3 regions of the Leclercia adecarboxylata genome follow, and region 2 is predicted to be linked to each of the others. Evidence: predicted binding sites of a transcription regulator. Region 2 holds the regulator's gene; each other region holds the start of a gene.
The links. The regulator PhoB, encoded in region 2, activates phosphate uptake and scavenging genes when phosphate is short. The targets are predictions, from matches to a motif close to CTGTCATAAAACTGNCNNAT.
Positions count from the first base shown of each region.

Region 1: a site for PhoB is predicted at 1,977-1,996, ahead of pstS (phosphate ABC transporter substrate-binding protein PstS). Genes of this name have one in related genera too.
Region 3: a site for PhoB is predicted at 4,494-4,513, ahead of glpT (glycerol-3-phosphate transporter). Genes of this name have one in related genera too.

Region 1 is NZ_CP040889.1:2,054,201-2,064,570, forward strand. It holds gene glmS (glutamine--fructose-6-phosphate transaminase (isomerizing)) at 1-1,783, shown strand, start outside; gene pstS (phosphate ABC transporter substrate-binding protein PstS) at 2,084-3,124, shown strand; gene pstC (phosphate ABC transporter permease PstC) at 3,253-4,212, shown strand; gene pstA (phosphate ABC transporter permease PstA) at 4,212-5,102, shown strand; gene pstB (phosphate ABC transporter ATP-binding protein PstB) at 5,150-5,923, shown strand; gene phoU (phosphate signaling complex protein PhoU) at 5,938-6,663, shown strand; gene yieH (6-phosphogluconate phosphatase) at 6,754-7,419, opposite strand; gene adeP (adenine permease AdeP) at 7,589-8,923, shown strand; gene FHN83_RS11655 (NADPH-dependent FMN reductase) at 9,038-9,604, opposite strand; gene FHN83_RS11660 (4'-phosphopantetheinyl transferase family protein) at 9,643-10,370, opposite strand, start outside.
Region 2 is NZ_CP040889.1:3,113,351-3,123,720, forward strand. It holds gene sbcC (exonuclease subunit SbcC) at 1-1,899, opposite strand, end outside; gene sbcD (exonuclease subunit SbcD) at 1,896-3,101, opposite strand; gene phoB (phosphate response regulator transcription factor PhoB) at 3,296-3,985, shown strand; gene phoR (phosphate regulon sensor histidine kinase PhoR) at 4,007-5,302, shown strand; gene brnQ (branched-chain amino acid transporter carrier protein BrnQ) at 5,712-7,031, shown strand; gene proY (proline-specific permease ProY) at 7,112-8,485, shown strand; gene malZ (maltodextrin glucosidase) at 8,617-10,370, shown strand, end outside.
Region 3 is NZ_CP040889.1:452,468-462,837, forward strand. It holds gene nrdA (class 1a ribonucleoside-diphosphate reductase subunit alpha) at 1-1,446, shown strand, start outside; gene nrdB (class Ia ribonucleoside-diphosphate reductase subunit beta) at 1,547-2,677, shown strand; gene yfaE (class I ribonucleotide reductase maintenance protein YfaE) at 2,677-2,931, shown strand; gene glpT (glycerol-3-phosphate transporter) at 3,033-4,385, opposite strand; gene glpA (anaerobic glycerol-3-phosphate dehydrogenase subunit A) at 4,637-6,265, shown strand; gene glpB (glycerol-3-phosphate dehydrogenase subunit GlpB) at 6,255-7,472, shown strand; gene glpC (anaerobic glycerol-3-phosphate dehydrogenase subunit GlpC) at 7,469-8,659, shown strand; gene yfaU (2-keto-3-deoxy-L-rhamnonate aldolase) at 8,700-9,500, opposite strand; gene FHN83_RS03985 (MFS transporter) at 9,517-10,370, opposite strand, start outside.

The sequences.
Region 1 (10,370 bases), 1.1 Mb from region 2:
CCTTCTCGAAGGGTTACGTCGTCTGGAGTACCGTGGTTATGACTCTGCCGGTCTGGCAGTGGTGGATGCCGAAGGGAATATGGCCCGTCTGCGTCGTCTCGGTAAAGTAAACATGCTGGCGCAGGCCGCAGAAGAGAACCCGCTGCACGGTGGTACAGGCATTGCCCATACCCGCTGGGCGACCCACGGTGAACCTTCGGAAGGCAACGCGCACCCGCACGTCTCTGAACACATTGTGGTGGTGCATAACGGCATCATTGAAAACCACGAACCGCTGCGCGAAGCGCTTACCGAGCGTGGTTATACCTTCGTCTCTGAAACCGACACCGAAGTGATCGCCCACCTGGTTCACTGGGAGCTGGAGCAGGGCGGTACGCTGCGTGAAGCCGTCCTGCGCGCCATCCCACAGCTTCGCGGCGCCTACGGCACCGTGATCATGGACAGCCGCGATCCGTCCACCCTGCTGGCAGCCCGCTCTGGCAGCCCGATGGTGATTGGTCTGGGGATGGGTGAGAACTTTATCGCTTCCGATCAGCTGGCGCTGCTGCCGGTAACCCGTCGCTTCATCTTCATGGAAGAGGGTGATATTGCGGAAGTGACCCGTCGCGACGTTAAAATCTTTGATAAATCTGGCGCGCCGGTAAAACGTCAGGATATCGAATCCAACCTGCAGTACGACGCGGGCGACAAAGGCGCTTACCGTCACTACATGCAGAAAGAGATTTACGAACAGCCGAACGCCATCAAAAACACCCTGACCGGGCGCATCAGCCACGGTGAAGTGGATCTGAGCGAGCTGGGCGCTAACGCCAACGAAATGCTGGCAAACGTTGAGCACATTCAGATCGTGGCCTGCGGCACCTCCTACAACTCCGGTATGGTTTCCCGCTACTGGTTCGAAGCCCTGGCAGGCGTACCCTGTGATGTGGAGATCGCCTCCGAATTCCGCTATCGCAAATCGGCCGTGCGTCGTAACAGCCTGATGATCACCCTGTCCCAGTCCGGCGAAACGGCTGATACCCTGGCGGCGCTGCGTCTGTCTAAAGAGCTGGGTTATCTGGGCTCGCTGGCAATCTGTAACGTGCCGGGCTCCTCGCTGGTGCGTGAATCCGACCTGGCGCTGATGACCAAAGCCGGCACCGAAATCGGCGTGGCCTCCACCAAAGCGTTCACCACCCAGCTGACGGTACTGCTGATGCTGGTGGCGAAACTGGCCCGTCTGAAAGGCCAGGATGCGGCGATTGAGCATGACATCGTTCATGGTCTCCAGGCGCTGCCAAGCCGTATTGAGCAGATGCTCTCCCAGGACAAGCGCATTGAAGCTCTGGCGGAAGATTTCTCCGACAAGCATCACGCTCTGTTCCTCGGACGTGGCGATCAGTATCCGATTGCCCTGGAAGGCGCGCTGAAGCTCAAAGAGATCTCCTATATCCACGCAGAAGCCTATGCGGCAGGCGAGCTGAAGCACGGCCCGCTGGCGCTGATCGACGCGGATATGCCGGTTATTGTTGTGGCACCGAATAACGAACTGCTGGAAAAACTGAAGTCCAACATCGAAGAAGTGCGTGCCCGTGGCGGTGTGCTGTATGTCTTCGCCGATAGCGATGCCGGCTTTACCAGCAGCGACAACATGCACATCATCGAGATGCCGCATGTGGAAGAGGTGATTGCGCCAATCTTCTATACCGTTCCGCTGCAGCTGCTGGCCTACCACGTCGCGCTGATCAAAGGCACCGACGTCGACCAGCCGCGTAACCTGGCGAAGTCCGTGACCGTAGAGTAATCCCTTCAGGCTCCACCTTCGGGTGGAGCTTTTTTATCCGCTTTATCCCGCCTTTTTTAATGACAAACTGTCATCTTCAGCTAACTTTTTCAGTGTCACAGAAAGAAAATTTTTCTGAAATCTTAATGTCATAATGATGCTCAAGATACTGATATTAAAGAGTTATTTTAATATTCCCAAAGCGAAATTCTCGCTGTCATAAAACTGTCATAATTCGTACATTTATCTGTCACCTCTTTGTCCTATTTTGCTCATCGTAGCCACTAAACAACGATTTACGAAAATCTTGCAGGAGACATTATGAAAGTTATGCGTACCACTGTCGCAACTGTTGTCGCCGCGACCTTATCGATGAGCGCGTTCTCTGTGTTTGCAGAGGCAAGCCTGACTGGCGCTGGTGCAACCTTCCCTGCGCCGGTGTATGCCAAATGGGCTGATACCTACCAGAAAGAGACTGGTAACAAGGTGAACTACCAGGGTATCGGCTCCTCCGGTGGCGTTAAACAAATTACCGCAAATACCGTTGATTTCGGCGCATCTGACGCTCCGCTGTCTGATGAAAAACTGACGCAGGAAGGCCTGTTCCAGTTCCCGACCGTTATCGGTGGTGTTGTGCTGGCGGTGAATATCCCTGGCCTGAAGTCCGGCGAACTGGTGCTCGATGGCAAAACCCTGGGTGATATCTACCTCGGCAAAATCAAAAAATGGGATGACGAAGCCATCACTAAACTGAACCCGGGCGTGAAACTGCCTTCGCAGAACATCGCTGTGGTTCGTCGTGCTGACGGCTCCGGTACCTCCTTCGTCTTCACCAGCTACCTGGCGAAAGTGAACGAAGAGTGGAAATCCAAAGTCGGTTCTGGCTCTACCGTTAACTGGCCAACCGGTCTGGGCGGTAAAGGTAACGACGGTATCGCCGCGTTCGTACAGCGTCTGCCTGGCTCAATCGGCTACGTAGAATACGCTTACGCCAAGCAGAACAACCTGGCCTACACCAAACTGGTTTCTGCCGACGGCAAACCTGTCAGCCCGACCGAAGAGAACTTTGCTAACGCTGCCAAAGGCGCTGACTGGAGCAAATCTTTCGCTCAGGATCTGACGAACCAGAAAGGCGAAGACGCATGGCCAATCACCTCTACCACCTTCATCCTGGTCCACAAAGATCAGAAGAAGCCAGAGCAGGGCGCTGAAGTGCTGAAGTTCTTCGACTGGGCATACAAAAACGGCGGCAAACAGGCTAACGACCTGGATTACGCCAGCCTGCCGGACAGCGTGGTTGAGCAGATTCGTGCTGCATGGAAAACCAACGTGAAAGACAGCAGCGGTAAAGCGCTGTACTAACAGGATATTTTTGACGAAGATGGCGGGTGGCGCTAACGCTAACCCGCCCTACGGTTCCGACTGTAGGCCCGGTAAGCGCCAGCGCCGCCGGGCATATTCGTAAGACGTCTCAAACAGAAGAGTAATTTATGGCTGCAACCAAGCCTGCATTTAACCCTCCGGGTAAAAAAGGTGACATGATTTTCAGCGCGCTGGTAAAACTGGCTGCGCTGATTGTGCTATTGCTGCTGGGTGGCATTATCGTGTCCCTGATTTTCTCCTCCTGGCCGAGCATCCAGAAATTTGGTTTCTCCTTCCTGTGGACCAAAGAGTGGGATGCGCCGAACGATATCTACGGTGCGCTGGTACCGATCTACGGCACTCTGGTCACCTCGTTTATCGCCCTGCTGATTGCAGTGCCGGTGAGCTTCGGTATCGCCCTGTTCCTGACCGAACTGGCGCCGAACTGGCTGAAGCGTCCGCTCGGTATCGCCATTGAGCTGCTGGCGGCGATCCCAAGTATCGTTTACGGCATGTGGGGCCTGTTTATTTTTGCCCCGCTGTTTGCGACCTACTTCCAGGAGCCTGTGGGCAACGTCCTTTCCGCTATCCCGTTCGTGGGCGCCCTGTTCTCCGGTCCGGCTTTCGGTATCGGCATCCTGGCGGCAGGCGTGATCCTCGCCATCATGATTATTCCGTACATTGCGGCGGTTATGCGCGATGTCTTTGAACAGACCCCGGTGATGATGAAAGAGTCGGCCTACGGTATCGGCTGCACCACCTGGGAAGTTATCTGGCGTATCGTCCTGCCGTTCACCAAAAATGGGGTGATCGGCGGCATTATGCTGGGTCTGGGTCGGGCGCTGGGTGAAACCATGGCGGTGACCTTTATCATCGGTAATACCTACCAGCTCGACAGCGCCTCGCTCTATATGCCGGGTAACAGCATCACCTCTGCGCTGGCTAACGAATTCGCCGAAGCGGAATCCGGCCTGCACGTTGCTGCGCTGATGGAACTGGGCTTAATTCTGTTTGTTATCACCTTCATCGTTCTGGCGATCTCTAAAGTGATGATCATGCGCCTGGCGAAAAATGAGGGGGCACGCTGATGGCTACGCTCGAAATGCAAAATACCGTGGCGCTGGCGGAATCCCGCCGCAAAATGCAGGCAAAACGCCGCATGAAAAACCGCCTCGCCCTGACGCTCTCCATGGCAACCATGGCATTTGGTCTGTTCTGGCTGATCTGGATTTTGTTCTCCACGGTGACGCGCGGTATCGACGGTATGTCCCTGGCGCTGTTCACCGAGATGACGCCGCCGCCAAATACGGCGGGTGGCGGTCTGGCTAACGCCCTGGCGGGCAGCGGCCTGCTGATCCTCTGGGCGACCGTCTTCGGCACGCCGCTTGGCATCATGGCGGGGATTTATCTGGCGGAGTACGGCCGTAAATCCTGGATTGCGGAGGTGATTCGTTTTATCAACGACATCCTGCTCTCTGCCCCATCGATTGTGGTCGGCCTGTTCGTTTACACCATCGTAGTGGCGCAGATGGAACATTTCTCCGGCTGGGCGGGCGTGATTGCGCTGGCGCTGCTGCAGGTGCCTATCGTCATCCGTACCACCGAGAACATGCTGAAACTGGTGCCGGACAGCCTGCGTGAAGCGGCCTACGCTCTGGGCACGCCAAAGTGGAAGATGATTTCTGCCATCACCCTGAAAGCCTCCGTCTCGGGGATCCTGACAGGCGTGCTGCTGGCCGTTGCCCGTATCGCCGGTGAAACGGCCCCGCTGCTCTTCACCGCGCTCTCCAACCAGTTCTGGAGCACGGACATGATGCAGCCGATCGCCAACCTGCCGGTGACGATCTTTAAATTTGCGATGAGCCCGTTTGCCGAATGGCAGTCACTGGCCTGGGCCGGGGTACTGATTATTACCCTGTGCGTACTGTTACTGAACATTCTGGCGCGCGTTATTTTCGCGAAGAAGAAACACGGTTAATTATTGACGGCGTGGCACTCTGCGGCGCCGGATGAGGAAATGAGTCAATGAGTATGGTTGATACTGCCCCGGGTATTCTTTCGGTTCGTGATCTGAACTTTTACTACGGTAAGTTCCATGCCCTGAAGAACATCAATCTGGATATTGCCAAAAACCAGGTAACGGCGTTTATCGGTCCGTCTGGCTGCGGTAAGTCCACGCTGCTGCGTACCTTTAACAAAATGTATTCGCTCTATCCGGAGCAGCGTGCCGAAGGCGAAATCCTGCTGGATGGCGACAACATTCTCACCAATACCCAGGATATCGCCCTGCTGCGCGCGAAAGTGGGTATGGTGTTCCAGAAACCGACGCCGTTCCCGATGTCCATTTATGACAACATCGCTTTTGGTGTGCGCCTGTTTGAGAAGCTCTCCCGCGCCGATATGGATGAGCGCGTGCAGTGGGCATTGACCAAGGCCGCATTATGGAACGAAACCAAAGATAAACTTCACCAGAGCGGGTACTCTCTCTCCGGTGGTCAGCAGCAGCGTCTGTGCATTGCGCGCGGTATCGCTATCCGTCCTGAAGTGTTGCTGCTGGATGAGCCGTGCTCAGCGCTGGACCCGATCTCCACCGGGCGTATCGAAGAGCTGATCACCGAGCTGAAAGCGGATTACACCGTGGTGATCGTGACGCACAACATGCAGCAGGCTGCCCGTTGTTCCGACCACACTGCATTTATGTACCTGGGCGAGTTGATTGAGTTCAGTAAAACGGACGACCTGTTCACCAAGCCTGCGAAGAAACAAACAGAAGACTACATCACCGGACGCTACGGCTGATTCAGGAGTGCGCAATGGATAATCTCAATCTTAATAAACACATTTCCGGCCAGTTTAACGCCGAGCTGGAAAGTATCCGCACCCAGGTGATGACCATGGGCGGTATGGTAGAGCAGCAGCTCTCTGACGCGATCACCGCGATGCACAACCAGGACAGCGAGCTGGCGAAGCGCGTGGTGGAAGGCGACAAAAACGTCAACATGATGGAAGTCGCTATCGATGAGGCCTGCGTGCGCATTATCGCCAAGCGTCAGCCAACGGCGAGCGACCTGCGTCTGGTTATGGCGATCATCAAAACCATCGCCGAGCTGGAACGTATTGGCGACGTGGCGGACAAAATCTGCCGTACTGCGCTGGAAAAATTCTCCCAGCAGCACCAGCCGCTGCTGGTGAGCCTGGAGTCGCTGGGCCGCCACACCGTGCAGATGCTGCATGACGTGCTGGATGCCTTTGCGCGTATGGATCTGGATGAAGCGGTGCGTATTTACCGCGAAGACAAGAAAGTCGACCAGGAATATGAAGGCATTGTGCGTCAGCTGATGACCTACATGATGGAAGACACGCGTACCATTCCAAGCGTACTGACCGCGCTGTTCTGCGCTCGCTCTATCGAGCGTATCGGTGACCGTTGCCAGAACATCTGCGAATACATCTTCTACTTCGTGAAGGGGCAGGATTTCCGTCACGTCGGCGGGGATGAACTGGATAAAATGCTCGCGGGTAAAGATCCGAAAGAGTAACTTGCTTTAACATGCCCGGTGGCGCTGCGCTAACCGGGCTGACATCATTCACAGGCCGGATAAGCGCTAACGCTATCCGGCTTTGTTTTTTTAGCGGGTGATATTCCAGCCGCGCGCTTTCCACAGTTCCGGCAGCTGCGCCAGCTCGGTGAAGACAGTGACCTTTGGATGGTCGAGCGGCGGGTTGTGCGGATCGGCACAGAAGTAGAATACCTCCATGCCTGCGGCGATCCCCGCCTGCGCGCCTGCGCTGGAGTCATCCACCAGGATGCAGTTCTCCACGTTGACGTTCATCGCTTTCGCCGCATGGAACATCATCGCCGGATCCGGCTTCCAGCGCTGGATATCGTAACCGCTGAACAGTTTTTCCGGGAAATGGTGCAGCATCTGCAGCTTGCCAAGGGAGTGCTGCATTTTGCTGACCGGGCCGTTAGAGACCACGCACATCGGCACCGCCATGGCATCCAGCAGGGTGTTCGCACCTGCGATGACTTCCAGTTCGGAGTCGAAAAGGCGTGCGACCTCGGCGCGGTAAACAGGCTCCAGATCCGCTTTCGCGAGGCTAACGCCGTGTTCAGCGTTGATGATGTCGATGATCTCGTAGAGCTTCACGCCCTTAAAGCGTTTGAACGTCTCTTCGAGATCGAGCGTGATACCAAATTCCTGGAACATGGTGACATACGCCCGGGAACAGATGACCTCACTGTCGACCAGCGTACCGTCGCAGTCGAAAAATACCGCTTCAATCTGAGACATGCATTTCCCTTTTTTTAACAAGTTTAACGTTTACGTACTACATAACGTTGAGACGCAATCGTTGCCGTATAAGCAAATTCAATGAAAAAAAGTGCCTCTCAACCGCCCTTATTGTCGCATTTTGGTATAGGATAGCGACGGATTTTCCCTCCTTGTTCGGAAATAGATGATGAGTCAACAACACACTACCCAGTCTTCTGGCGCGGGTTTGCTTGAGCGCGTGTTTAAACTGCGCGAACACGGCACGACGGCACGCACCGAAGTGATCGCCGGTTTCACTACCTTCCTGACGATGGTCTATATCGTTTTCGTGAACCCACAAATTCTGGGCGTTGCTGGCATGGATACCAGCGCCGTCTTTGTTACTACCTGTCTTATCGCCGCCTTCGGCAGCATCCTGATGGGGCTGTTCGCTAACCTGCCGGTTGCTCTGGCACCGGCGATGGGTCTGAACGCCTTCTTCGCCTTCGTCGTGGTTCAGGCGATGGGCCTGCCGTGGCAGGTGGGCATGGGGGCTATCTTCTGGGGTGCCGTCGGTCTGCTGATCCTGACCATTTTCCGCGTGCGTTACTGGATGATTGCCAATATCCCGGTCAGCCTGCGCGTGGGCATCACCAGCGGTATCGGCCTGTTCATCGGCATGATGGGGCTGAAAAACGCCGGTGTGATCGTGGCGAACCCGGAAACGCTGGTCAGCATCGGTAAACTGACCTCCCACAGCGTGCTGCTGGGGGTGCTGGGCTTCTTCATCATCGCTATTCTGGCCTCGCGTAATATCCACGCGGCGGTGCTGGTGTCGATCATCGTCACCACCCTGCTGGGCTGGATGCTGGGCGACGTGCACTATAACGGCATCGTCTCCGCGCCGCCGAGCGTCACCACGGTGATTGGCCATGTCGATCTGGCGGGCTCGCTGAACCTGGGTCTGGCTGGAGTGATCTTCTCCTTCATGCTGGTGAACCTGTTTGACTCCTCCGGTACGCTGATTGGCGTGACTGACAAAGCCGGTCTGGCAGATGAAAAAGGCAAATTCCCGCGCATGAAGCAGGCGCTGTTCGTGGACAGTATCTCCTCCGTGACCGGCTCCTTTATCGGTACATCCTCTGTAACCGCCTACATCGAATCTTCTTCCGGGGTTTCTGTCGGTGGCCGTACCGGTCTGACCGCGGTGGTTGTCGGCCTGCTGTTCCTGCTGGTGATCTTCCTCTCCCCGCTGGCCGGTATGGTGCCGCCATACGCCGCCGCCGGTGCGCTGATCTACGTGGGCGTGCTGATGACCTCCAGCCTGGCGCGCGTGAAGTGGGATGACCTGACCGAAGCGGTTCCGGCCTTTATTACCGCAGTGATGATGCCGTTCAGCTTCTCCATTACCGAAGGGATTGCGCTGGGCTTTATCTCTTACTGTGTGATGAAGGCGGGTACCGGACGCTGGCGTGAGATCAGCCCGTGCGTGATGGTCGTTGCGCTGCTGTTCATTCTGAAGATTGCGTTTATTGATGCTTAACAAAAGCAAAACAGCAACGTAAGTTGCTGTTTTTAGTGTTTGCACCCTCTCCCTGTGGGAGAGGGCCGAGGGTGAGGGCATCAGGCCGCACCCACCCCTTACCTCGAACCCACCTTACGCTTTAACCCGCTGAATATACTTCCCGAATGCGCTCAGCTGGCCGCTCAGATGATCCAGCGTGCTCTGGTCAACAACTTCACCCGTCTGTGGGTCGACCTTGTTCTGAATCACACCGCCCATAAACTCCGGCTTGTTCATCACCATCGCATCCATGAACACCAGGATCTGACGCAGGTGATACTGGCAACGCGCGCCGCCGATAGCCCCCATTGAGCTGGTCTGGATCAGCACCGGTTTACCCGCCAGCGGCTGTTCCGGCAGGCGAGAGAGCCAGTCAATGGCGTTCTTCAGGCCACCCGGCACGGAATAGTTGTATTCCGGGGTGACAATCACCACGCCGTCTGCCTGACGGATCTGCTCTGCCAGCGCTTCTACCGCAGCCGGGAATCCCTCTTCCTGCTGCACATCCGCGTCGTACAGCGGAATATCACCGATCGACGGCAGGGCGGTAATTTCCATCCCCTCAGGTGCCAGCTTCGGCAGGGTGCGGGCAACCATCCCGTTAAATGAACCCTTGCGCAGGCTTCCCAGTAACGTAACAACATTCAACGTATCAGACATCACTACTCCTTCTTCATCATGATGGCCCTGCTGAAGGGTCAGGTGAGGATAATCGCTTTTTCCGCCGGTAGACTGGTCAGCCGCATCAGGCGAGCCGCCGGTTCGTTGGCGCGGGCGGGAACGTCCGGCAGGCTTTGCCATCCAAGGCGGCCGTCGAACTCCCAGATTTTTAGCCTTTCAATGGCCGGGGTGACGGCAATCGACCAGATCAGCACGTCTTCGGCGTCGCTTAAGGCTTCGACCTGCGCGGCTCTGGAGGCCCGCAGACGACCGGAGCCCGGTAACAGTTGCAGCAGGCTGGCGCAGTCGTTGGCCTCGCCTGACAGCTTACGGATGCACTGGCGCAGGGTAATCAGCTGCGCTCTGGCTTCATTGGGGTCGTTCTGATTACGCACCCATAAGTTCTCGTTGCTGGACAGCGGGTAGGTGTCATGCGCGTGGGTACCATCCAGGCTGCGAATGGTTCGCTGCAGCTCCATATCCAGACCGCAGTCGCCCTCGGTGGTCAGCACCAGGCCCACGATATTGCCGGCGTAGGCAATGGAAAAACGGGGAAGCTCTGGATCGGCAAACACCGGGCGACCCTCAGGTTCGGTAATCACTTCCGGCAGCTCGCTGGTGCCGTAAAGCATAAACATCAGCTCCGCGAGCAGCGCCCGGGAGGCCAAAAAACGTATTCGACGATGTTCAGGAAGCTTTCGCGCTTCGTTGTGGCAGGATGGCGAGAGCCTGGTCGAAACCACCCATCCCTCGGTCAGCGTCCCTC
Region 2 (10,370 bases):
TTGTTCCTGGGCTTCCTCTTCGTTCAGCTGGCTTTGCAGGGTCAGACGCTGGCTAAGCTGGTGGAGCTGCTGCTCGTACTGCTCCTGTTCAGCCAGCCAGGGAGCGATATCTTCCTGAATATTCAGGTTAACGTTCAGGGAACCACACACCGCCAGCCACTCTTTAGTGAGCGCTTGCTCTTCCTGCGAGAAGGTCTGCGCTTCGCTTGTTTCTCGCTGAAGCTGAGTATTGAGCGCATTCACCTGTCCGAGCACCAGCAGGCCTTCCTCTTTGAGAGCGGCGACCTCTTTTTCCATCGCATCCCGACGGCGCTGGTTTTCGGTGAGCACTAAGGCCTGGTACTGGGCAATCGCCGGATGCCCGGTGGAGCCGCAGAGCGGGCAGGGCTTCCCGGCTTCCAGTTCCGCCCGGTAGCTTTCCAGCTTTTTGATCTTCTCTTCCTGCTCACACAGGGTTTTGAGATCGAGATAGTGCTGGTTTTTCTCTTTGTACTGCTGACGGCGCAGCGTCAGGGTTTCGTTCAGTGTTGCCAGTTCACCCTGCGCCTTTTGCACGCTTTCGCCATTCTGGCGCAACCGCTGCTGCAGGGGCTGATAGCGGGCATGCAGGGTGGTCAGGCGCTGGCGTGCCCCGCGGGACTGGGTCTGGAGCGCCATCTCAGCGGCGGCCTGTTCCGCGCTGAGCGTCAGCGTGCTTTCCGGTAATCCGGCCAGCTTCTGGCGTAACTCCGTCAGACGCCGGGTCAGGGTCGCCATCTGCGTTTTGTCGCGGTTGAGCTGGGTAAAGTGCGCCCGCCAGCCGGCAATCTCCTGACTCCACTGGCGGAAGCGATCGTGTTCGGTGAGCCACTGGGTGAGCGCGTTCAGTTCGGTTTGCAGCTCATCGCGCGCGCGCAGGGCCCCGTTGCGAATGCGCGAGCGCAGCTCCACTCTGGACTGTAAGCGAGTATTCACCTCCTGCATCTGCTGCTCGGTTTGCGACAGAAGGGCAAGCTGCTCCTGCTGCCGCTCCCACTGCGGACGCAGCTGGGCCGCAGGCTGGGCCAGATGCAGCTTTTCCAGCTCGGGCATGGCGTCGGTCAGAGCCTGCTGCGCCTGCTGTTGGGCTGCCATCGACTGCTGTTGCTCACGCACAAGCTCATCGTGGCGGGTAAGCCATTGAAAATCTTTCTGTTGCGCCTGCTGCTGGGCCAGCAGCTGCGCTTCTTCGTCAGTAAGTACCTGCAAACCTTGCTGAAGCTGCTGCTGCTGTTCTTCACTGAGCAACACCACCCCGGCTGCCTGGGCCTGACGTTTCTCCAGCTCGCTGCGCGCCGCTTTATGTTTTTCAAATACCATAGCGGAAATCTGGCCGTAAATTTCCGTGCCGGTCAGCTCTTCCAGCAGTTCGGCGCGCTCTTTCGGTTTGGCGTTCAGGAAGGCGGCGAACTGTCCCTGAGATAAGAGCATTGAGCGGGTAAAGCGGTCGTAGTCGAGCCCGGTCAGGGAGGCGACCAGCTCCAGCTTGTCCTTTACTTTATCCGCCAGAATTTTGCCATCTTCACACTGGGCCAGCTCCACGCGGGGCACCTGCAGATTGCCGTCCGGCTGGTTACGCGCCCGGTTCTGGCTCCAGAAGGCACGATAGGCGATCCCTTTGACTTCAAACTCCACTTCGGCGAGGCACTCGGCGGTGTCGCGGGTCATCAGGTCGTTTTGCGACTGCGAGACCGTATTCAGGCGCGGCGTCTCGTGATAGAGCGCCAGGCAGATGGCGTCCAGCAGGGTGGTTTTACCCGCACCGGTCGGGCCGGTAATGGCAAACAGGCCATTGCTGAGGAAAGGCTCGGCGGTAAAGTCGATTTTCCATTCGCCCTTGAGGGAGTTGAGGTTTTTCAGGCGCAGGCTGAGAATTTTCATGCGTCATCCTCCTCATTGCTGAGGGCGTGGAGCGTGTGGCTGAACAGTTCGTTGAGCCGGGCACGCTGGGCATCATCCAGGGTTTCCTGTGCGAGGCGGCGCTCAAAAACTTCCTCCACCCGCAGCTCGCTGAGGGTTTCCCGCAGGCTGCTGGCCAGGCTCTTTTCGCGCTGCTCGCGGCTGCGGCGCACCAGCAGCACCTCCACCGGCAGATCTTCCGTCAGGTTCTGGATCTTGCGCTGCATGTCGTGCAGGTACTCATCGGTGGTGAGTTCGATATCCAGCCAGACGGGCGGCGTTTGTTCCACGCCGCGCCACTGCTCAAGCTGGGCGGTAATGGCCGCCAGATCGCCCTTCAGCACCGCCAGCGGCTGGGTAATGGGCACCTCAAGTGATTCGACGGCGCTAAGCTTACCCTGGTCGAAACTCACCAGATGCACGCATTTGCTTTTGCCGGTTTCATCAAAGCTGAGGGGAATAGGGGAGCCGCAGTAGCGAATATGCTCGCAGCCGCCAATCATCTGCGCCCGGTGGATGTGGCCCAGGGCGATATAGTCTGCCGCCGGGAAATGCTGGGCGGGAAAGGCATCCAGCGTACCGATATAGATGTCACGTACCGCGTCACTTTTACTGGCCCCGACGGTGGTGAGATGCCCGGTCGCGATAATCGGCAGCACGCTGTCGCCGCGAAGGGCGCAGGCCTGGGTATATTGATCGTCATAATAGTGGGTGATGGCTTTTAACAGCTGCTGCTGTTTCTCTGTCCCGGACAGACCCGCCTGGCTCTGCACCACGTCGCGCGGACGTAAAAAGGGGATTGGGCACAGCACCGCCCCGGGCGTGCCGTCGCGTCTGTTCAATATTTGCGGAGCATGGCCGGCGCTGGCGACCACGGTGGTATTCAAAAAAGCCAGGATCTCACGGGATTCATTCAACGTGGCGACGGAATCATGGTTGCCCGCTACTATCACCAGATGGCAGCCGGTTTTTTGCAGGTTCACCACGAAACGGTTATAGAGCTCGCGCGCATAGCTCGGCGGCGAGCCGGTATCGAAGATATCCCCGGCCACCAGGATGGCATCGACGTCCTGTGATTGCGCAGTCTCAAGCAGCCAGTTGAGGAACGCTTCATGTTCGGCGGCGCGGCTTTTGCTGTAAAAATTTTGTCCCAGATGCCAGTCCGAGGTGTGAAGTATGCGCATAACAGATCCGTGGCAAAAAAAGGTTAGCGGGATTATAAACTTTCAGGGTGACGAAGATAACCGTTACAATCGGGGCTGCCATAAAACAACGGCTTGCCATTATTAGCGGGTACGTTTTTCATAAATCTGTCATAAATCTGACGCATAATGACGCCGTATTACAAACATGTAACCTCAATAAGACAGGGCTAAGTATGGCGAGACGTATTCTGGTCGTAGAAGATGAAGCACCCATTCGCGAAATGGTCTGTTTCGTGCTCGAACAAAATGGCTTTCAACCGATAGAAGCCGAAGATTACGACAGCGCGGTGAATCAGCTCAACGAACCCTGGCCCGATCTGATCCTGCTTGACTGGATGTTGCCTGGCGGCTCTGGTCTGCAATTCATCAAATATATCAAACGTGAAGCGCTAACCCGCGATATCCCGGTGATGATGTTAACCGCCCGTGGCGAAGAGGAAGATCGCGTTCGTGGCCTGGAGACCGGCGCGGATGACTACATCACCAAACCCTTCTCCCCGAAAGAGCTGGTGGCACGCATTAAGGCCGTGATGCGACGTATTTCACCGATGGCGGTGGAAGAGGTGATTGAAATGCAGGGCCTGAGCCTGGATCCTACCTCGCACCGCGTGATGACCGGTGAAAACCCTCTTGATATGGGGCCGACCGAATTCAAACTGTTGCACTTCTTCATGACCCACCCGGAGCGCGTCTACAGCCGCGAGCAGTTGCTCAATAATGTCTGGGGCACTAACGTTTATGTTGAAGATCGAACGGTGGATGTTCACATTCGCCGTTTGCGTAAGGCACTCGAAACCAGCGGTCACGATCGCATGGTACAGACCGTCCGCGGCACGGGTTATCGTTTCTCCACCCGTTTCTGAACAATGACAGGAGTGTGACGCGTGCTGGAACGTCTGTCATGGAAAAGGCTCTGTTTTGAACTGATACTTTGCTGTATCCCGGCCCTGATCCTCGGGGCCTTAATCGGTTATTTACCCTGGTTTTTACTGGCAGCGGTCACAGGACTGCTGATCTGGCATTTCTGGAATTTGCTCCGCCTGTCATGGTGGCTGTGGGTTGACAGAAGTATGACGCCGCCGCCCGGCAGCGGAAGCTGGGAACCTCTTCTGTATGGCCTGCACCAGATGCAGATGCGTAATAAAAAACGCCGTCGTGAGCTGGGCAGTCTGATCAAACGCTTTCGCAGCGGCGCGGAATCGCTGCCGGATGCGGTGATACTCACCACCGAAGAGGGAACAATGTTCTGGTGCAACGGTCTGGCACAACAGCTGCTGGGCCTGCGCTGGCCGGATGATAACGGGCAAAACATTCTCAACCTGCTGCGTTATCCGGAGTTCACGCAGTATCTGAAAAAACGCGACTTCACCCGCCCGCATAATCTGGTGCTCAACAACGGTCGTCATCTGGAGATCCGCGTGATGCCCTACAGCGACAAACAGTGGCTGATGGTGGCGCGCGACGTGACGCAAATGCACCAGCTCGAAGGGGCGCGGCGCAACTTCTTCGCCAACGTCAGCCACGAATTACGCACCCCGCTGACGGTGCTGCAGGGCTATCTGGAGATGATGCAGGAGCAGACCCTGGAGGGTGCGCCGCGGGAAAAAGCGCTGCAGACCATGCGCGAGCAGACGCAACGCATGGAAGGCCTGGTGAAGCAGTTGCTGACCCTCTCGCGCATTGAGGCGGCTCCGACCCTGGCGCTGAATGAAACGATCGATGTGCCGATGATGCTGCGGATGTTAGAGCGCGAAGCGCAGACCTTAAGCCAGCAGCAGCACCAGCTTACCTTCGAGGTGGATAACACCCTGAAAGTGCGCGGCAGTAACGACGAGCTGCGCAGCGCGATCTCGAACCTGGTCTATAACGCGGTGAATCATACCCCCGCCGGGACCCACATCACCGTGCGCTGGCAGCATGTGCCCACGGGGGCGGAGTTCAGCGTTGAGGACAATGGCCCGGGGATCGGTCCGGAGCATATTCCTCGTCTGACCGAGCGTTTTTATCGGGTGGATAAAGCGCGTTCCCGGCAGACGGGCGGCAGCGGCCTGGGGCTGGCGATTGTTAAGCATGCCATCAATCACCACGACAGCCGTCTCGATATCGTCAGTACGCCGGGTAAGAGCACGCGTTTCAGCTTCGTGATCCCGGAACGTTTAATTGCCAGTAACAGCGCCTGACGGCGTCACTGTAATCAGATATTGCCACAGGCCAGCGTATGCTGGCCTGTTTGCTTTGCAGTCAACCGAAGCGCGGGTAAATTTTATACGCCTGTTGCTTTTTTGTTCGCATGATTAGCCATGAGTTTTTCTTATAAATGGTGTAATGTTCCACGCTCATCTTTCAGGCTGGCATATTGTTCTGGTTTTCAGATCCCATATTGCCTTTAAACGTTATAAGCGTTTAAATTGCCCCCCTGATATCGTCGGACAGACTGTATTTGCGTGGTAAATCGAAAAACTATTCTTCTCCACGCCGGTAGGAAAGCATTTCCCGCTGAGGTTGCACATTTTTTCCGCTGTTTTGTTCCGCAACGGATAGCGAAAAATTCAACGTTTTCAACACCACATCCACAGGCAGTAAGGTTTTATGACCCATCAATTGAAATCGCGCGATATCATCGCGCTGGGCTTTATGACATTTGCGCTGTTCGTTGGCGCTGGCAACATCATCTTTCCTCCCATGGTTGGCTTACAGGCGGGTGAACACGTCTGGACGGCGGCTATTGGCTTTTTAATTACCGCCGTAGGTCTGCCGGTACTGACCGTCGTTGCGCTGGCGAAAGTTGGCGGCGGCGTTGACAGCCTCAGCGCGCCGATTGGCAAGGTGGCCGGGGTGATGCTGGCCGTGGTCTGCTACCTGGCGATCGGCCCGCTGTTCGCGACGCCGCGTACCGCGACCGTCTCCTTCGAAGTGGGGATTGCCCCGCTGACCGGCGACGGCCCGCTGCCGCTGTTTATCTACAGCCTGGTTTACTTCGCCATCGTGATTCTGGTGTCGCTCTATCCGGGCAAGCTGCTGGATACCGTGGGTAACTTCCTGGCACCAATGAAGATCCTGGCGCTGGTGGTACTGGCTGTTGCGGCGATTATCTGGCCTGCCGGCCCGCTGAGCTCCGCGACCGAAGCGTACCAGAATGCGGCATTCTCTAACGGATTTGTGAACGGCTATCTGACCATGGATACGCTGGGCGCGATGGCGTTCGGTATCGTGATCGTTAACGCTGCGCGTTCCCGCGGCGTGACCGAAGCGCGTCTGCTGACCCGTTACACCGTCTGGGCTGGCCTGATGGCGGGCGCAGGGCTGGCGCTGCTCTATCTGGCGCTGTTCCGTCTCGGTTCCGACAGCAGCGTGCTGGTTGACCAGGGCGCTAACGGTGCGGCAATCCTGCATGCGTACGTTCAGCACACCTTTGGTGGCGCGGGAAGCATGATGCTGGCTATCCTGATCTTCCTGGCCTGTCTGGTGACGGCGGTTGGTCTGACCTGTGCCTGTGCAGAGTTCTTTGCCCAGTACGTGCCGCTCTCTTACCGCACGCTGGTGTTTATCCTGGGCGGCTTCTCCATGGCGGTGTCGAACCTCGGTCTGAGCCACCTGATTCAGGTCTCCATTCCGGTGTTGACCACCATCTACCCGCCGTGCATCGTGCTGGTCGTGCTGAGCTTCACCCGCGGCTGGTGGAACAATTCCACACGAATTATCGCGCCGGCCATGTTTATCAGTCTGCTTTTTGGTATGCTTGACGGCATTAAGGCATCTGCTATCAGCGCCATTCTGCCTGCCTGGACACAGCGTCTGCCGCTGTCCGAACAGGGTCTGGCGTGGTTGATGCCTACCGTTGTTGCACTGGTACTGGCAATTATCTGGGATCGTGCTGCAGGGCGTCAGGTTACATCGAACGCGCACTAATCAACGGCTGAATGTTTAACCACGGGGCGTAATGCCCCGTGGTTTTTTGTTTTTTTTAGTCTGAAATGGCATGACAACAAATGGAAAGCACTAACAAACTCAAGCGTGGATTGAGCGCCCGTCACATCCGCTTTATGGCGCTGGGTTCTGCAATCGGTACTGGTCTTTTTTATGGCTCGGCAGATGCCATCAAAATGGCCGGTCCCAGCGTTCTGCTGGCGTATCTTATCGGCGGTGTTGCCGCTTACATCATCATGCGTGCGCTGGGGGAGATGTCGGTACATAACCCGTCAGCCAGCTCCTTCTCCCGCTATGCGCAAGAAAACTTAGGCCCGCTTGCTGGCTATATCACCGGCTGGACCTACTGCTTCGAAATCCTGATTGTCGCTATCGCCGACGTAACGGCGTTCGGCATTTATATGGGCGTCTGGTTCCCGACCGTGCCGCACTGGATCTGGGTGCTCAGCGTGGTGCTGATCATCTGCGCCATCAACCTGATGAGCGTGAAGGTGTTTGGCGAGCTGGAGTTCTGGTTCTCCTTCTTTAAAGTCGCCACCATTATCATCATGATTGCTGCCGGTATCGGCATCATTATCTGGGGTATCGGCAACGGCGGAGAGCCGACCGGGATCCACAATCTGTGGAGCAACGGCGGTTTCTTCAGTAACGGCTGGATAGGCATGGTGATGTCGCTGCAGATGGTGATGTTTGCCTACGGCGGGATCGAAATCATCGGTATTACCGCCGGTGAAGCCAAAGATCCTGAGAAGTCCATCCCGCGCGCCATCAACTCGGTGCCGATGCGTATCCTGGTCTTCTATGTGGGCACGCTGTTTGTGATCATGTCCATCTACCCGTGGAACCAGGTTGGTACCAACGGCAGCCCGTTCGTGCTGACGTTCCAGCATCTGGGGATCACCTTTGCCGCCAGCATTCTTAACTTCGTGGTGCTGACCGCCTCGCTTTCCGCCATCAATGCCGACGTCTTCGGCGTGGGGCGTATGCTGCACGGCATGGCCGAGCAGGGCAGTGCGCCGAAGGCATTCGCCAAAACCTCCAGCCGCGGTACGCCGTGGGTGACGGTGCTGGTGATGACCGTGGCGCTGCTGCTGTCGGTCTACCTCAACTACATCATGCCGGAGAACGTCTTCCTGGTGATTGCGTCGCTGGCGACCTTTGCCACCGTCTGGGTGTGGATCATGATTCTGATGTCGCAGATTGGCTTCCGCCGCCGTCTGTCGCCGGAAGAGGTAAAAGCGCTGAAGTTTAAGGTGCCGGGCGGCGTGGCAAGTACCGTTGCTGGCCTGATCTTCCTGGTCTTTATTATCGGCCTGATTGGTTACCATCCGGAAACCCGCATCTCGCTGTATGTCGGCTTTGCGTGGATTGCGCTGCTGCTGGTGGGCTGGGTGTTTAAACGCCGCCGCGAGCGTCAGTTAGCGCAAGTGCAGTAACAGCAATGCCCGGCAAACGCCGGGCATTTTTCTCCTCCCCCTTCCTCCTCCCCCAATAAACCTCTCCGTGAGGAGTGAACATCAACTACCCTGTGGCAAGGTGACCTCATTTCTGGGAAAGGGGATAAAAGATGTTGAATGCATGGCACCTGCCGGTTGCCCCATTTGTTAAGCAAAACAACGATAAACTTGTCATCACGCTGTGGCTGACGGGCGAGAATTTGCCTGAGCGGGTGACGCTGCGCGCTGAAATCGATAATGAAGAGACGTCGCTGAAAATGCAGAAGCAGCGCAGCCAGCCGCAACCCGGCGTAACGGCCTGGCGGGCCACCCTCGACGTGGAGAAAGGGCAGCCGCGCCGCCGCTACAGCTTTAAGATGCTCTGGCATAACCGCCAGCTGTGGTTCACCCCGCAGGGTTTCAGCCGTTTTCCACCGGCGCGGCTGGAGCAGTTTGCCGTCGATTACCCCGATGCCGGGCCGCAGTGGGTGGCCGACCAGGTCTTTTATCAGATCTTCCCGGACCGCTTTGCCCGCAGCCAGCGGCGCAACCCGGAACTGGATCGAACCTATCATCACCATGCCGCGGGGCATGAGACGCTCTTCCGGGAGTGGGATGAGCCGGTAACCGCCCAGGCAGGGGGATCGACGTTTTACGGTGGCGATCTCGACGGCATCAGCGAGAAGCTGCCCTATCTGAAAAAACTGGGCGTCACGGCGCTCTACCTCAACCCGGTGTTTGTCGCCCCCAGCGTGCATAAATACGACACCGAAGATTATCGCCACGTGGACGAGCGCTTTGGCGGCGACGTCGCCCTGTTACGCCTGCGGGAGAACACCCACCGGGAGGGGATGCGCCTGATCCTCGACGGCGTGTTCAACCACAGCGGTGATTCCCACGCCTGGTTCGACCGCCACAACCGGGGGACGGGCGGGGCCTGCCATAACCCGGACTCGGCCCAGCGGGACTGGTACAGCTTTGACGACGAGGGCCGCGCCCTCGACTGGCTGGGCTACGCCAGCCTGCCGAAGCTGGATTATCAGTCGTCCGGGGTGGTGGATGAGATCTACGGCGGCGAGGACAGCATTGTTCGTCACTGGCTGAAAGCGCCGTGGAGCATGGATGGCTGGCGGCTGGACGTGGTGCACATGCTCGGCGAAGGCGGCGGGGCGCGCCATAATCTGCAGCACGTCACCGGGATCACCCGTTCGGCAAAAGAGGCCAATCCAGAGGCTTTCGTCTTTGGTGAACATTTTGGCGACGCCCGCCAGTGGTTACAGGCTGATGCAGAAGATTCGGCGATGAACTATCGCGGCTTCACCTTCCCGCTGTGGGGTTTCCTCGCCAATACCGATATCTCCTACGATCCGCAGCAGATTGATGCGGAAACCTGCATGAGATGGATGGATAACTACCGCGCCAGCCTTTCCCATCAGCAGCAGCTGCGCATGTTTAACCAGCTCGACAGTCACGACACCGCCCGCTTTAAGTCGTTGCTCGGCAAAGATGTCGCCCGCCTGCCGCTGGCCATCACCTGGCTGTTCACCTGGCCTGGGGTGCCGTGTATTTACTATGGCGATGAGGTGGGGCTCGACGGCAATAACGATCCGTTCTGCCGGAAGACCTTCCCGTGGGAGGATGAAAAACAGGACAAAACCCTGCTGGCGCTCTACCAGCGGTTAATCAGGCTGCGCAAGCAGAATCAGGCCCTGCGCTACGGCGGCTGTCAGGTAGTGTACGCCCACGACAACGTGGTGGTGTTTATGCGCGTCTACAACCAGCAGCGGGTGCTGGTGGCCATTAACCGGGGCGATGCCTGTGAAGTGGTGATGGACGATTCGCCGCTGCTCAACGTTAAGCAGTGGCAGCTGAAAGAGGGGAAAGG
Region 3 (10,370 bases), 2.5 Mb from region 2:
TTCTACAAACACTTCCAGACCGCGGTGAAATCCTGCTCTCAGGGCGGCGTGCGCGGTGGTGCGGCCACCCTGTTCTACCCGATGTGGCATCTGGAAGTCGAAAGCCTGCTGGTACTGAAAAACAACCGTGGCGTGGAAGGCAACCGCGTGCGCCACATGGACTACGGCGTGCAGATCAACAAGCTGATGTACACCCGTCTGCTGAAAGGCGGTGACATCACCCTGTTCAGCCCGTCCGACGTCCCGGGCCTGTACGACGCCTTCTTCGCCGATCAGGACGAATTCGAGCGTCTGTACGTGCAGTACGAAAACGACGACAGCATCCGTAAGCAGCGCGTGAAAGCGGTTGAGCTGTTCTCGCTGATGATGCAGGAACGTGCCTCTACCGGCCGTATCTACATCCAGAACGTCGACCACTGCAACACCCACAGCCCGTTCGATCCGGTGGTAGCGCCAGTGCGCCAGTCCAACCTGTGTCTGGAGATCGCCCTGCCGACCAAACCGCTGGAAGATGTTAACGACGAAAACGGCGAAATCGCCCTCTGTACGCTCTCCGCGTTTAACCTGGGTGCAATCAACAGCCTCGACGAGCTGGAAGAGCTGGCGGTGCTGGCGGTACGTGCTCTGGATGCGCTGCTGGATTATCAGGATTACCCTATCCCGGCAGCAAAACGCGGTGCGATGGGTCGTCGTACGCTGGGTATTGGCGTGATTAACTACGCTTACTGGCTGGCGAAAAACGGCAAACGCTACTCCGACGGCAGCGCTAACAACCTGACGCACCAGACCTTCGAAGCCATTCAGTACTACCTGCTGAAAGCCTCCAACGAGCTGGCCATCGAACAGGGTGCCTGCCCGTGGTTCAACGAAACCACCTACGCCAAAGGCATTCTGCCGATCGACACCTACAAGAAAGACCTGGATGCGATCGCCAATGAGCCGCTGCATCTTGACTGGGAAGCGCTTCGCGAATCCATCAAGACTCACGGCCTGCGTAACTCCACGCTCTCTGCCCTGATGCCGTCCGAGACCTCTTCGCAGATCTCCAACGCTACCAACGGTATTGAGCCGCCGCGCGGTCATGTCAGCATCAAAGCGTCGAAAGACGGGATCCTGCGCCAGGTGGTGCCGGACTACGAGCTGCTGAAAAACAACTACGAGCTGCTGTGGGAGATGCCAAATAACGACGGCTACCTGCAGCTGGTGGGTATCATGCAGAAGTTTATCGACCAGTCGATCTCTGCGAACACCAACTACGATCCGTCACGCTTCCCGTCAGGGAAAGTGCCGATGCAGCAGCTGCTGAAAGACCTGCTCACCGCCTACAAATTTGGCGTGAAAACCCTGTACTATCAAAACACCCGCGACGGTGCGGAAGATGCGCAGGACGATCTGGTCCCATCTATTCAGGATGACGGCTGCGAAAGCGGCGCATGTAAGATTTAATGTTAATGCCGGGTGGCGCTACGCTTACCCGGCCTACGGTTTTGTAGGCCCGGCAAACGCAGTGCCGCCGGGCAATACAATTTCAACAGGACTCACTTCAATGGCATACACCACCTTTTCACAGACGAAAAACGACCAGCTCAAAGAGCCGATGTTCTTCGGCCAGCCGGTCAACGTGGCGCGCTACGATCAGCAAAAATATGACATCTTCGAAAAGCTGATCGAAAAGCAACTCTCTTTCTTCTGGCGTCCGGAAGAAGTTGACGTTTCCCGCGACCGTATCGACTTCCAGGCCCTGCCGGATCACGAAAAGCACATCTTCCTCAGCAACCTGAAGTATCAGACCCTGCTGGATTCCATCCAGGGGCGCAGCCCGAACGTGGCCCTGCTGCCGCTGATCTCCATCCCGGAGCTGGAAACCTGGGTTGAGACCTGGGCGTTCTCCGAGACGATCCACTCCCGCTCCTACACCCATATCATCCGTAACATCGTCAACGATCCGGCGATTGTCTTCGATGATATCGTCACCAACGACCAGATCCTGAAGCGCGCGGAAGGCATTTCCCACTTCTATGACGACCTGATCGAGATGACCAGCTACTGGCATCTGCTGGGTGAAGGCACCCACAGCGTGAACGGCAAAACCGTCACCGTGAACCTGCGTGAGCTGAAGAAAAAACTCTACCTGTGCCTGATGAGCGTGAACGCGCTGGAAGCGATCCGCTTCTACGTCAGCTTCGCCTGCTCCTTCGCCTTCGCGGAACGCGAGCTGATGGAAGGCAATGCCAAAATCATTCGCCTCATCGCCCGCGATGAAGCCCTGCACCTGACAGGCACCCAGCATATGCTGAACCTGCTGCGCAGCGGCGTGGACGATCCGGAGATGGCCGAGATTGCTGAAGAGTGCAAACAGGAGAGCTATGACCTGTTTGTCCAGGCGGCCCAGCAGGAGAAAGAGTGGGCGGAATATCTGTTCCAGGGCGGCTCCATGATCGGCCTGAACAAAGATATTCTCTGCCAGTACGTGGAGTACATCACCAACATCCGTATGCAGGCGGTCGGTCTCGACCTGCCGTTCCAGACCCGCTCCAACCCGATCCCGTGGATCAACACCTGGCTGGTGTCCGATAACGTCCAGGTTGCGCCGCAGGAAGTGGAAGTGAGCTCCTACCTTGTCGGTCAGATTGACTCTGAAGTTAACACCGACGATTTGAGCGATTTCCAGCTCTGATGAGCCGCGTGACGCTTCGTCTTTCTGGCACAGAAGTTCTGTGCCAGGAAGAGCACCCCTCCCTGCTTATTGCGCTGGAATCCCATCAGATTGCCGTTGAATACCAGTGCCGCGAAGGCTACTGCGGCTCCTGCCGCTGTCGTCTGGTTGCCGGTCAGGTTGACTGGGTCACCGAACCGCTGGCCTTTATCAACGAAGGGGAAATTTTGCCCTGCTGCTGCCGGGCAAAAGGGGATATTGAGATCGAGATGTGATTGTGTCGGGTGGCGCTTCGCTTACCCGACCTACAAAACCGCAGTTCACAGGCCGGGTCAGGCGAAGCCGCCACCTGGTTATCCAGCCATAAACCTGCACCTTATTGACGACGCGCCTGCACTTCCGCGTGGTGACGTTTTTCACCGATCATGACCACAATCAGCAGCAGTACCGCCAGCACGCTCCCGCCAATCATCACCATAAAGCCGCCGTCCCAGCCGAAGAAGTCAACGGTATAGCCGACAATCGCGCTCGCTGCGACAGAGCCGCCGAGGTAGCCGAACAGACCGGTAAAGCCTGCCGCCGTCCCCGCCGCTTTTTTCGGTGCCAGTTCAAGAGCGTGCAGACCAATCAGCATAACCGGACCATAAATCAGGAAGCCGATAACGATCATACAGGCCATATCCACACCCGGATTACCCGGCGGGTTGAGCCAGTAGACAACGGTCGCGATGGTCACCAGGGTCATGAAGAACACCCCCGTTGCGCCACGGTTGCCTTTAAACACTTTGTCCGACATCCAGCCGCAAATCAGCGTGCCGGGAATACCGGCGTATTCATACAGGAAATAGGCCCAGGACGATTTATCCAGTGCGAAGTGCTTCACCTCTTTCAGGTAGGTCGGTGACCAGTCGAGGATCCCGTAACGCAGCAGGTAGACGAAGACGTTCGCCACCGCGATGTACCACAGCAGTTTGTTAGGCAGCACGTACTTCATGAAGATCTGTTTTGCGGTCAGCTCTTCTTCATGCTGCTCGCTGTAATCATCCGGGTAGTCGTTTTTGTACTCTTCAATCGGCGGCAGGCCACAGGACTGCGGCGTGTCGCGCATCAGAGCGAAAGCGATAATCGCCACCACGATGGCGCCGAAGGCAGGCATATAGAGCGCAGCGTGCCAGTCGTTGAACCAGGCCATCCCCAGCAGGAACAGCAGAGGCGGAATACCGCCACCCACGTTATGGGCGCAGTTCCACACCGACACAATGCCGCCACGCTCTTTTTGCGACCACCAGTGCACCATGGTGCGTCCGCATGGCGGCCACCCCATGCCCTGGAACCAGCCGCAGAGGAACAGCAGGACGAACATGATGGCAATGCTGGAGGTTGCCCAGGGAACAAAGCCCATAAACAGCATCACCGCTGCCGCCAGGATCAGACCGGCGGGCAGGAACACGCGCGGATTCGAGCGATCCGACACGGAGCCCATAATGAATTTGGAAAACCCGTAGGCGATAGAGATCCCCGACAGCGCGAAGCCGAGATCGCCACGGGAGAAGCCCTGCTCCACCAGATACGGCATGGCGAGCGCAAAGTTTTTACGTACAAGGTAGTACGCCGCGTACCCGAAGAAGATCCCCAGGAAAATTTGCCAACGCAGACGGCGGTAGAGCGGATCTATTTCTGCCTCAGGCAGACGCGCCCTGTGCGGCGCAGGTTTGAAGATACTGAGCATGACAGCCTCCGTGGCCTTGAAGTGAATGAGCAGGTGGCTCGCACCTGAATTCCAGAGGCGGGGATGTTAAGAAATCACGGTGATTGTTACTGTGAATCAACGCACAGATTGTTACAGAAATATGACAAAATGCGCAAAAAGGCGCACAAAACACTGTTTCAGTTTCGAATTTCGCTCGTTTGTGTTCGAAATCAAACAAACCACAGTTTTCATGTGGCTAAATGATAAAAAACGAACACTGAGGGATGACAATGACAATTCACGATCCAGGTTACAGCGATGTGATTATCATTGGCGGTGGTGCAACGGGTGCCGGGATCGCACGCGATTGCGCCCTTCGCGGCCTGAGCGTCACGCTTCTGGAGCGCCATGATATTGCGACAGGCGCAACCGGTCGTAACCACGGTCTGCTGCACAGCGGCGCGCGGTATGCGGTTACCGACGGTGAATCCGCACGCGAGTGTATTGCCGAAAATCAGATCCTGCGGCGCATCGCCCGCCACTGCATCGAACCGACCGACGGTCTGTTTATCACCCTTCCCGAAGACGATCTCGCCTTTCAGTCGACCTTTATTACCGCCTGCCGGGCGGCGGGGATTGTGGCCGAGGCCATCGACCCGGCCCTCGCGCGCCGCATTGAGCCCTCGGTCAACCCGGCTCTGACGGGGGCGGTGAAAGTGCCTGACGGTACGGTTGATCCTTTTCGCCTGACGGCCGCCAATATGCTGGACGCCCGCGAGCATGGCGCGCGCATTCTGACCGGACACGACGTCACCGGGCTTATCCGCGAAGGCGATCGCATCTGTGGCGTGCGGCTGTTTAACGCGCAATACAACGAACAGAGCGAGCTGTTTGCCTCCGTGGTCGTTAATGCCGCTGGGATCTGGGGACAGCGCATCGCGGAATACGCCGACCTGTCGGTTCGCATGTTCCCGGCAAAAGGCTCGCTGCTGATCCTCGACCACCGTATTAATAACCACGTGATCAACCGCTGCCGCAAACCGTCCGATGCCGATATCCTCGTCCCCGGCGATACCATTTCGTTAATCGGGACGACCTCGACCCACGTCGACTACAGCCAGATTGATGACAATCGCGTGACCGCCGAAGAGGTGGATATCCTGCTGCGCGAAGGGGAAAAACTGGCCCCGGTGATGGCGCAGACCCGCATTCTCCGTGCCTATGCCGGAGTACGTCCGCTGGTCGCCAGCGATAACGATCCGAGCGGACGTAACGTTAGCCGGGGCATCGTGCTTCTCGATCACGCTGAGCGCGACGGCATGGAGGGGTTCATTACCATTACCGGCGGCAAGCTGATGACCTACCGTCTGATGGCCCAGCTTGCGACCGATGCCGTCTGCCGCAAGCTGGGCAATAGCCAGCCGTGCGTCACCGCAGAACAACCGCTGCCCGGATCGCGGCAGCCCACCGAGAAAACGCTGCAAAAGATCATCTCCCTCCCTGCCCCGCTGCGCGGGTCGGCCGTCTATCGCCATGGCGACAGGACGCCGGCCTGGCTGGGTGAAGGGCGGCTTAGCCGCAGTCTGGTCTGCGAATGTGAAGCCGTTACCGCCGGTGAAGTGCAGTACGCGGTGGAGAACCTGACGGTCAATAGCCTGCTCGATCTCCGTCGCCGCACCCGCGTGGGCATGGGCACCTGCCAGGGCGAACTCTGCGCCTGTCGTGCCGCCGGGTTGTTGCAGCGTTTTAACACCACTACCGCCACCCAGTCGCTGGATCAGCTCAGCGCTTTTCTGAATGAACGCTGGAAAGGCATTCAGCCCGTCGCCTGGGGCGATGCCCTGCGCGAAACCGAGTTTACCCGCTGGGTCTACCAGGGGCTTTGCGGTCTTGAGAAGGAGCAACAGGATGAAATTTGATACGGTGATTGTCGGCGGCGGGCTGGCGGGCTTGCTCTGCGGCATCAAACTCACGAAGCAGGGGCTGCGCTGCGCCATTATCACCCGGGGCCAGAGCGCCCTGCACTTCTCCTCGGGCTCGCTGGATCTGGTGGACGAAAGGTGCCGCGATAAACTGCCGCCGGAGCACCCTTATCATCTGACCGGTGCGCAGCATATTGACCGCCTGGCGCTGGAAACCGAAGCGCTGCTGGCGGAGTGCGGCGCGCGTCTGCAGGGGAGCGCCAGGCAAAATCATCAGCGGGTCACGCCGCTTGGCAAACTGCGCTCTGCCTGGCTCAGCCCTGAAGAGGTGCCCGTTGCCCCCTTTAATGCCGCGCGCGTGCGGGTGGTGGGCATCAGCGGTTTTCTTGATTTTCAGGCACATCTTGCGGCGGCATCGCTGTGTCGCCAGGGCGTTAACGCCGAGGCGGCCGAGATTGAGCTGCCCGAACTGGATGTCCTGCGCGATAACCCGAGCGAGTTTCGCGCGGTGAACATCGCCCGTTTTCTGGATAACGAGGAGAGATGGTCGCTGCTGTACGACGCCCTCAGGCCGCTCGGCGAAACATGTGACGCGCTCTTTATGCCCGCCTGCTTTGGCTTAAGCGACAACAGGCTCTGGCGCTGGCTTTCGGATCGCCTGCCCTGCACGCTCGGGTTACTGCCTGGGCTTCCCCCTTCGGTGCCCGGCATTCGCCTCCATACCCAGCTCCAGCGCAAATTTGTGGCGCAGGGCGGCGTGTGGATGGCGGGAGACGAGGTGAAAAAAATCACCCTGACCGACGGGGCAGTCAGCGAGGTATGGACGCGCAACCATGGCGATATTCCCCTGCGCGCGCACTTCACCGTGCTGGCAAGCGGCAGCTTCTTCAGCAACGGGCTGCTCAGCACCCGCGAGGGGATCCGGGAAGCCATTCTGGGACTGAATGTCAGGCAAAGTCCGTCTCGCGCGGACTGGTATCAGAGCGATTTCTTTACGCCGCAGCCCTGGCAGCAGTTCGGCGTTATCGTGGATAGCCATCTGCACCCGCAGCTTTCCGGTAAGGCGATCGGCAATCTTTTCGCCATCGGCTCCGTGCTGGGCGGCTACGATCCCATCACCCAGGGCTGTGGCGGCGGCGTTTGTGCCGTAACGGCACTCTACGTTGCGGAGCAGATTATTCAGCGCACGGAGGCTGAACAATGAACGATACCCGTTTCGAAAGCTGCATTAAATGCACGGTCTGCACCACGGTCTGCCCGGTCAGCGGCGTGAACCCGCGCTATCCCGGTCCGAAGCAGGCGGGGCCCGACGGCGAGCGCCTGCGCCTGAAGGACGGCAGGCTCTACGATGAGGCGCTGAAATACTGCATCAACTGTAAACGCTGTGAGGTGGCCTGCCCGTCGGATGTCAACATCGGGGATATTATCCAGCGCGCCCGGGCACGCTACAGCAGGCAAAAACCGTCATTGCGGGACGCCATTCTGAGCCATACCGATCTGATGGGCAGCCTCTCAACGCCCTTTGCCCCGCTGGTGAATGCCGCTACCTCACTCGAGCCGGTGCGCAAGCTGCTGGACGCCACGCTTAAAATCGACCATCACCGCAGCCTGCCAAAATATTCTCACGGGACTTTCCGCCGCTGGTATAAATCCGTTGCGGCGGAACAGGCGCAGTTTGCCGAACAGGTCGCCTTCTTCCACGGCTGTTACGTGAACTACAACCATCCGCAGCTGGGAAAAGATCTGCTGAAAGTGCTTAACGCCATGGGGACCGGGGTACAGCTTCTCAGCAAAGAGAAGTGCTGCGGCGTCCCGCTCATCGCCAACGGGTTTACGGATAAAGCGCGCAGGCAGGCAAAAAGCAACGTTTCGTCGCTGCGCGAGGCCATTGTCGACAAGGGGATCCCGGTGCTGGCGACCTCGTCCACCTGTACTTTTACGCTGCGCGATGAGTATCCGCACCTGCTGGATGTCGATAACAGCGGCCTGCGGGAACATATCGAGCTGGCGACGCGCTTTCTGTGGCGCAAGCTGGACGGCGGACAGACGTTGCCCCTGAAGGCGTTACCGCTGAAAGTGGTCTATCACACGCCATGCCATATGGAAAAGATGGGCTGGGCTCTCTATACGCTGGAGCTGCTGCGGTTAATTCCGGGCCTTGAGCTAACGGTGCTGGATTCGCGCTGCTGCGGCATCGCGGGCACCTACGGCTTTAAGCGGGAAAACTACGAAACATCACAGGCAATCGGTGCCCCGCTGTTCCGCCAGATTGAGGAGAGCGGCGCGGATCTTGTGGTGACCGACTGTGAAACCTGTAAATGGCAGATTGAGATGTCCACCCACAAGCGCTGCGAGCATCCCATTAGCCTGCTGGCACAGGCGCTGGTTTAAGCAAGCGCCCGGCAGAACGTCACTGCCGGGCTCCCCCTGATTAATAACTCGTTTTACTGGCCGCGGATAACGGTGTTTTGAACATCGCCAGTCGCCTGTCGAGGGCGTCGGTGTAGAGCATGGTGTCCACGCCTACCGCAACAAAGGTCACCCCCCAGCTCAGCGCCTTTTGCGCCATCTGTGGATCGACCGCAAGAAAGCCTGCGGCTTTACCCGCAGCACAAATGCGGCGAATGCTGCGCTCGATAATCGCCTGGACTTCCGGGTGCCCGGCGTTGTCCGGATAACCCAGCGACGCCGACAGATCGGCCGGACCGATAAACACGCCGTCAATCCCCTCCACTTCCAGGATCGCATCCAGGTTATCCAGCGCCGTTTTGCTCTCCACCTGAATCAGCAGGCAGAGCTCGTCATTGGCCTGAGCCATGTAATTTTCGACTCGTCCCCAGCGCGCCGCTCGCGCCACCCCTGCCCCGACACCGCGCGTGCCCAGCGGCGGATAGCGCGTAGCCGAGACGATCTCCCGCGCCTGCTCTGCGCTGTCGACCATCGGGATCAGCAGCGTTCTGGCACCAATATCCAGCACCTGTTTGATCAGGCTGCGCTCGCCGTCAACCGGGCGGATCACCGGCTGGCTGGCATAAGGGGCAATCGCCTGCAGCTGGTGGTAGAGATCCTGAACGGTGTTAGGCGCATGCTCCCCGTCGATTAACAGCCAGTCATAGTCTGAGGTTGCCGCTATCTCCGCCATGTAGGACGAGGTGGAACTCAGCCACAGCCCAATCTGCGGTTCGCCGTTTCGCAGGGCCTGCTTAAAAGGGTTAGAAAGAACGTTCTGCATAATAACTCCCTGAAAATTAATGATGTATGCGGTCGGCCTGCGGCACGGAGCGGGTCACTCCCAGCACGAAGATCGCCAGCGAACCGAGAATGGCGATGGCGGCCAGCGCCAGCAGCCCGGCGGCATCGCTGCCAAAGACGTTCTGGGCTTCCACCCGGATGAGCGGGGCGAGAAAACCGCCCACCGCGCCAAACAGGTTGACGAAGCCAATCCCTGCCGCCAGCGCGGTGCCGGAGAGCAGCTGCGTCGGCATGGTCCAGAAGACCGGCTGCACGGCAATGAACCCCACCGCGGCCACGCACAGGGCCATTATCGCCAGTACCGGCGACACCAGCCCCGACACACCCACCCCAATACCGGCAGCCAGCAGCGTCAGGGTGGCGATGTTGCGCCGTTCGCCGGTGCGGTCGGAATAACGCGGGATAAGCCAGGTGCCAAACAGCGCCGCAACCCACGGGATCGCCGCCACCACCGAGGCGGTAAAGCCCACTTTGGTGCCAAGCAACGCAGCGACCTGGGTCGGCAGGAAGAAGATCAGCCCGTAGACGGCAATCTGAATGGTCATGTAGATAAAGGCCAGCTGCCAGACCCGGCCATTGCGCAGGGCATCCCTCAGGCGTGACGTCGCTTTGCTCTGCTCTTCACTCGCCAACTGGTTGATCAGCGCCTGTTTCTCCTCTGCGTTCAGGAAGCGTGCCTGCTGCGGTGTATCGTCAAGCCAGAAGAAGGTGAAGACCCCGGCCCCCACGGCGATCAGCCCTTCGATAACAAACATCCAGAACCAGCCGGGATGGCCCATAAAGCCATGCATCTCCAGCAGCGCGCCGGAGAGCGGCGATCCGAGCGACAGCGCCAGCGGCGCGCCCATGT